2 regions of the Roseibium algae genome follow, and region 1 is predicted to be linked to the other one. Evidence: riboswitches for the same ligand, from Rfam matches in the RefSeq annotation. Region 1 holds a riboswitch; the other holds the start of a gene.
What was found. A riboswitch is a leader RNA that binds a small molecule or an ion and turns the genes downstream of it on or off. The one in region 1 is predicted to bind thiamine pyrophosphate.
Positions count from the first base shown of each region.

Region 2: it holds a riboswitch for thiamine pyrophosphate, as region 1 does, so the genes downstream of both, V6575_RS11975 (hydroxyethylthiazole kinase) here and V6575_RS02915 (ABC transporter permease) in region 1, are expected to answer to the same signal.

Region 1 covers NZ_JBAKIA010000001.1:639,952-643,333, forward strand. Annotated here, with positions in the region: gene V6575_RS02910 (ABC transporter substrate-binding protein) at 1-758, opposite strand, end outside; gene V6575_RS02915 (ABC transporter permease) at 785-1,540, opposite strand; TPP riboswitch at 1,688-1,793, opposite strand; gene V6575_RS02920 (hypothetical protein) at 1,864-3,382, opposite strand, start outside.
Region 2 covers NZ_JBAKIA010000006.1:214,273-217,654, reverse strand. Annotated here, with positions in the region: gene thiD (bifunctional hydroxymethylpyrimidine kinase/phosphomethylpyrimidine kinase) at 1-745, opposite strand, end outside; gene V6575_RS11975 (hydroxyethylthiazole kinase) at 742-1,527, opposite strand; TPP riboswitch at 1,600-1,710, opposite strand; gene V6575_RS11970 (Lrp/AsnC ligand binding domain-containing protein) at 1,872-2,108, shown strand; gene V6575_RS11965 (DMT family transporter) at 2,117-3,142, opposite strand; gene sbmA (peptide antibiotic transporter SbmA) at 3,311-3,382, opposite strand, start outside.

The sequences.
Region 1 (3,382 bases):
GCCTTGATGAAGGCCTCCCATGCGTCATCAGGATGGTTGATCAGATAAATGGTTGCCGCTTCAATCGCCGCCATGAATTTTGCATAGCGCGGGTCGCCAGTTTTGTCTTTGTGAACCACATAGATAAGCTCATCAAATGCCGGAACGCCGTTTTCTTCAGGATAGAAAGCCTTCCCTTTTTTACCTTCCAGTTCGATCTGGGTCAGTTCAAAATTACGATAGGCTCCAATGACCGCATCGACCTGACCAGACATCAGCGCAGGCGACAGAGCGAAATTGACGTTGATTAGCTCAACATCATCAAATTCCAGTCCGACAGATCTCAGCATCTGACCCAACATCGCATCTTCAAAGCCGGAGACAGAAAAGCCAACCTTTTTCCCTTTCAGGTCAGTCAGTTCTTTGATCGGACCATCTTCCAGAACAATCAGAGAGTTCAACGGCGTCGCAACGAGTGTGCCGATACGCTTGAGAGGCAGGCCCTCATCAATCTGCGCATGCAGGGTTGGCTGATAGGAAATTGCAATATCTGCCTGGCCTGCAGCCACAAGCTTGGGCGGCATGGACGGATCAGCAGGTTCAATCAGCTCAACATCCAGGCCCTCGGCTTCAAAGAAGCCTTTCGTCTGGGCCACGATCACAGGTGCATGGTCCGGGTTGGTGAACCAGTCCATGAGAACTGTCAGCTTCTCGGCGGCCTGCACAGGCGTTGCAAGCATAACCAAGGCTGCTATTGCCGAGTAGATGCGTATTTTCATGAAATTACTCCGATTGAATGGCAACATCAGTCTTCTAGCTGCCAGGGAACCATTCGGCGCGTAAGTGCGTCGACGGAAAAGCGTAAAGTAAGAACCATCAAGGCCAACAGGATGAGCGCGGCAAACATGACGTCCGCCTGCATCCGCGCATTGCTCTGAAGCATGATGAAAGCGAGCCCGCCCTTGGCCCCGACCCACTCGCCGACAATCGCGCCAATAGGCGCAAACACAGCAGCAATGCGGATACCGGATGCAAGGGCCGGAAGAGCAGCCGGAATACGAAAGAACATCAGTTCCTTCAGCCGGGACACACGGTAAAGACAGGCGAGATCGACAAGCCCGCTGTCTGTCCGGCGTAGGCCGTCAAAAAAGGTCGAAGTGACGGCAAAGAAGATTACAAGCACGGCCATGACAACCTTGGATGCCAGGCCAAAACCCAGCCAGAGCACAAGGATGGGCGCGATAGCAAAGACAGGTAGTGCCTGGGTCACCAGAATAACTGGCAACATGGCTCGGCGTGCGAGTGGAGAAAGCCACATAGCAAGTGCCAAAATCGTACCTGCCAAAACCCCGAATACGAAGCCTAGAAATGTCTCGTAGGCTGTCAACGAGGCATGATACAGAAGGAAAACCCAGCGGTCCTGAAAAGCAGCAGCAACACGTGCAGGACTGGGAAGCATAAACGGCGGGATTTCGAGAAGCCGGACAAGCAACTCCCACATCACCACAAAGCACAAGATGCCGACAACTATGCGAGCTGTCGCGAGAATAAAATCACGCATCTTCCCTGACCTCCAGGAGACCAGGTAGACGACCAAATGAATGCAGATGCCCTTCAAAGAGAGCACACGCGTAAACGCGCAACAAATTCAACACAGCAGGATCTCCGAGCTTCGGACGAACCGAAAGCGACATAGGAGATCCGGGATAAGGCTAAAGGCTTCCGTCCCTTCGCCGGCATGACCCGGATCAGGTTCTAAGGGTTCAGCTCAAAGCAATCTCAGTTCCTGTACAGGAACACCCCTCGGACCAAATACAAAAATGCACCGGCTCGTTCATAAAAACAAGCCGGTGCAAGAATTAATTCACAGCAGAGGAAAGAAAACTAACCGGCGGCTTGCCAGGCAGCAACGGCCTTTTCAACGGCAGCAGTTCCATCCGCGCCTTTTTCAAGCGTCAATATTCCGCGCTTTCCGTTCTCATACAACATTGGAATATCGATCCAGCCGCGTTCACGCAGCAAGCCCATGTTGCGCTCCATTTCGCTCTCGATGCTCGACAGAGCGATCCAGAAATAGCCAGGAGACACTTTCACCGACGCCCCGATCAGGGCATCTCCCCGTGCTTCCTCGGTTGGCTTCATGACAAGCCCAGGAACATTCACGATCTCGCCCGCAGGGAAATCTTTCGGAAAATCAAATTTGATTTCCACCAAATGGCTCGCAGGCAAGGATTTATCATCATTCGGCTTGATCTGAATATCAACGGAGACATTCCGCTCCGGGATCTCGATAACAGCACTCAAAACGCTCTGCTTCACGCCCTCAAGATCCACGGCTTCAGAGACCGACCAGACAACAGTTCCCTGCGATGCAGTCCCAGCCCCGTTGGCATCTTCACCCTCTTCATAGAGGATCGACTTCTGCGCGCCCTCAATAGAAGCAACCTCTTTGGCGGTATCTGGTGTAACCGCCGCAATCGCACTGTCTTCGGCTGCGACTTCCGGTGCATCCATTGGAGGCAATGCTTCAGGCGTAGCCGTTTCGGGCTCGGTCGGCGCAGCAGGAATAACAGTGCGCGGCGCGCTTTGTTCGCCAGGCGTGATCACAGTCGTGGTCACAGTCCGCGCATCTGGTGCAGCTGCTGGCTCTCCGCTGGCATCCAGCAAACGGTCTTCGTTCTTGCCAGCATCCGAAGCTTCATCAGTCTTCGCAGGAGCGGTCTCGACGACAGGTGCAGAAACAACAGGGGCGGTATCTTCGCTGGTTTCAGGTTCACTCGACGTTCCAGCCATCATGTCTGAAACCATGTCTCGCTGGGAATAGACAACACCCGCGATCACAAGAACGATGACCATCAGGATTCCGACAAGAGCTATAGGCAGGAAATTTGATTTTCCACTGTTGCCGGGCAGCGTTGCAGAAGCTCTTTGACGATCACGCGATTTTCGGCGCGATTGGGTTTGGCCATTGTCGGCGGAGGCAGAAGAAACCAGCGGCTCACGCTGCAAAACACGGCCGTCCGCTAAGTCATCATCCTCAGTTTCCTGATCAGTGCTTGAAGCGGAGAAAGCAGGTTCCTGCCGTTCTTTATCACGTCCCGACGGTCCTTCGACCGCCATTGCATCTTTGGTGTTTTGAACCGCTTGATGCGACGCTTCGCCAAGATTACCAGCTTCCTCAACCACATCCTTCAAGGGAGAGGCAAGTGAAACAGGCGGATGAGGTTGCCGCAGCTCTGGCTCCACGCGAGACGAAACCGCAGGAGCTTCAAAAGCAGGTTTAGGCTGCTCTACAGGCTCAGCAATTGGCGGGCTGACATCTGCACCTGTATCTTTAGGCTCTGAGGAGCTTGGCTGCGGTGCGGGCTTCGCCTGAGGCATCAGCCCTAGGCTTTCGCGTGCA
Region 2 (3,382 bases), on a different contig from region 1:
GACTGTCTGCAGCCGCGATTGCAGCGCTGATGTACTTTTTGCCATCAGCGATCGCGTCCTCAACCGAAAGCCCTTTGGCAAGTCCTGCAGCAATCGCGGAGGAAAGCGTGCAACCGGTGCCATGGGTGTTTTTCGTGTCATAACGCTTGCCTCTAAACCATCTGGTACCGCTCTGGCTCAACAACAGATCCGCGCTCTCAGGACCAACGCCGTGACCTCCCTTGAGCAAAACGGTGCGGGCTCCGATTTCCAGGAGGCTTTCGGCCTGCCGAAGCATTTCGTCCTCGGTTTCAGCAACGTCTGCCTTCAGCATCCGCGCGGCTTCATGAAGGTTGGGCGTGACAAGATCAGCAGCAGGCATAAGTTCGCTGACCAGAACTTCAACGGCGATGTCGGCAAGAAGCTGATCCCCGGACGCAGCAACCATGACCGGATCAAGAACCACCGGCCCGGTCTCATGCTCACTCAAGCCCTTTGCCACGGCCTGTATGACCTCAGGCTGAGACAACATGCCAATCTTCGTCGCATTCACGGCAAGGTCTGAATAGACCGCATCTATCTGCGCCCGAATGAACTCAACGGGCACGTCATGAATGGCGGTAACCCCCAATGTGTTCTGGGCCGTCAAAGCAGAGATCACGCTTGCGCCATAGACACCATTGGCGGAGAAGCTTTTCAAATCGGCCTGAATTCCGGCGCCTCCCCCTGAATCCGAGCCTGCGATGGTCACAGCAATCGCCGTCATGACCCTGTTCCTTCTTGTAAATCCGATAGTTTCAAACGCCCGTCCAGCTGATCAGCATCCAGCAGATAGAGAGCATCTAGCAGCTCCGGAACCAGCGACCCCGGCCCACGCGCACGCTCTGCGGCAATTTCACCGGCGATATTGAAGACAGATAATCCCATGGCTGCGGCCAGAACCGGATCCGGCTCGACAGTCAGGAATGCCGCCATGACAGCGCCTCCGGCACAACCGGTCGCCGTGACCTGTGCCAGCAGAGGGTGGCCGTTATCAAGGCGCAAGCATTTCTGCCCATCACCGATCAGATCCTGCCGTCCACTCATGGCCAATGTCCGATCCTTGTCGGCCATATCTCCGAACGTTGCCCCCCCTGGAAACAACGCTCCAAGCTCATCCTCATTTGCCCGCAGCAATGTTGGCTTTTCAGCCAGAAGCCCCACAGCAAATTCGCATCGAACTTTGGAGCGGTGCACTTTTACAGGGTCCAGAACCACAGGTCTCCCCGCGTCTCTTGCAGCCCGCATTGCCTTGGGAATGGCAACTCTTCGGGTATCGTCCAACGTCCCAAGGTTGACCAGTAAGGCGTCTGCATTGGTAGCAAAGCCCTCCACTTCATCAACGGCGATGGTCATTGACGGAACAGCGCCAATCGCAAGGACAACATTGGCTGTGAAATACTGGGCCACCGTATTCGTCACACAGTGAACTTTTGGCGCATTTTGCCTGAGCTGATGCAAGGCAGCAGCAATCATATCACTCGTAAGGGAGACAGGAACGGTCGTCATTCAACGCCTCCCCGACAATAAACAGGAAGCATGATTATAACACCAGATACACGTCATTAAGGCTATGGAAGCCGGGTCATTCATCTCAAATCCCTCCGCCGGTATGAGCCGGATCAGGTTCAAGGAGTTGGCCTTATTGCCTCTCAGCCCGGACAGACCCGCCGGGCACCCCCATGAGATGTTGAGACAGCTAGCAAGTCATTCGGTCGATTGCAAGAGCAAGTCACCAGCTTGGATCACTTCCGCCAAACGAGCGGCCAAAGACTTGACGCCAGGCACAACAGATTGACTGCGGTCTGCAAATGGGCCATTCCGATGGAAATCAATAAAGTCGGGAGCTCCCCATGACGCCGTTTTTTGTAATGATCAAATGCCAGCTTGGCGAAACCTACAAGGTCGCCAATTCCCTTGGCGATGCAGAGATCGCCTCGGAAATCTATTCAACAAGCGGCGATTATGATCTTCTGGTGAAATTCTATGTTGAGGACGGCGCTGATATTGGCCATTTCGTCAATCAGAAAGTCCACCCAATCGCTGGAATTCAGGACACAAAAACGATCATCACCTTCAAGGCGTTTTAGCGTCAAGATCAGGACTTGGAAGGCGACGATGCGCGCCGGTTCTTCGTCCGGTCAAGGCCAAGAATATGCTCGCGGTAAATCACGAAGACACCGGCAGCAATCACAATACCCGCCCCGATAAGAACCTCTGGCATGGGCACCTCTGCAAAGAGAAAATAGCCCAGCGCTACAGCCCAGATCATGTTGGCATAATCGAACGGTGCAATCGTCGAGGCATCGGCGAACCGATAGCTCTGCGTCAACAAAATCTGACCAACGCCGCCGGACAGGCCAACCAGCAACAACAGCCCCGCGGTCTCCATATCCGGCACAACCCACGCCTGAGATGGCACCATCCAGCCCAACGGGATGGTGAGCAGGGAAAACACAGTCGCGCAGCCTGAAAACCAGGTCACGATGGTCGAAGTACGTTCACTCTCACAAAGCTTGCGAACGAAAATCATCGCAAACGCAGCAAAAAAGGCAGCGCCTGCTCCGCACAAGGCACCGATTGTCTGGCTGCCGCCATACCCCTCTTCGCCGATATGGGGCGATAGAATGACGAGAATCCCCAGGAACCCAACACCAACGGCACTCCAGCGGTAGATCCTTACTGTCTCGCGCAGAACCGCCCACGCCAGCACCACCACGATAAGAGGTGTGGCAAAGCCAATGGCCGTAGCGTCAGGCAGCGGCAACAAAGAAAAGGCCGTGAAGGACAAAATCATTGACGTCATTCCGACGGCAGAGCGCCCCAAATGTCCAAGCGGACGGGAGGTGCGAAAAGCAATCATCAGCTCGCCGCGAAAAGCCACCATGGCCAACACCGGCCACATGCCGAAAAAATTGCGGGCAAATACGATTTCCCCAACTGGTATCCGCTCGGAAGCAATTTTAAGTGCCACCACCATGACGGAAAAAACCAGGGTTGAGCCGACCTTCAATGAAATGCCGAGCAGTGGCGCAGAACGCGTCATACCAACGGGTGCTGGTCTTTTGGGCCCAACAGGTGCCGGTCCATCGGGGGCTTTCGAGGCGTCGCCTGAGAGCGGCATGGTTCACGTCCAAAAGGGACCGATGCGAGATCAACAGACAGAGAGAGGCATCGGGCCCGAGGAGCCACCCTGTCTTTCAAAAGAAACTGAAAAGCATTATGCCATCAAGAGATGCTGGCACCAGTAACCCTTATAGACATATCCGAGTCTCAACGGAAAGACAGCCCCTTAGCGCACTTCCATTAAGGCGGCGTCCCTCTCGTCAATAACCGCTTCGAACCCTTTCAAACGCTTATAAAT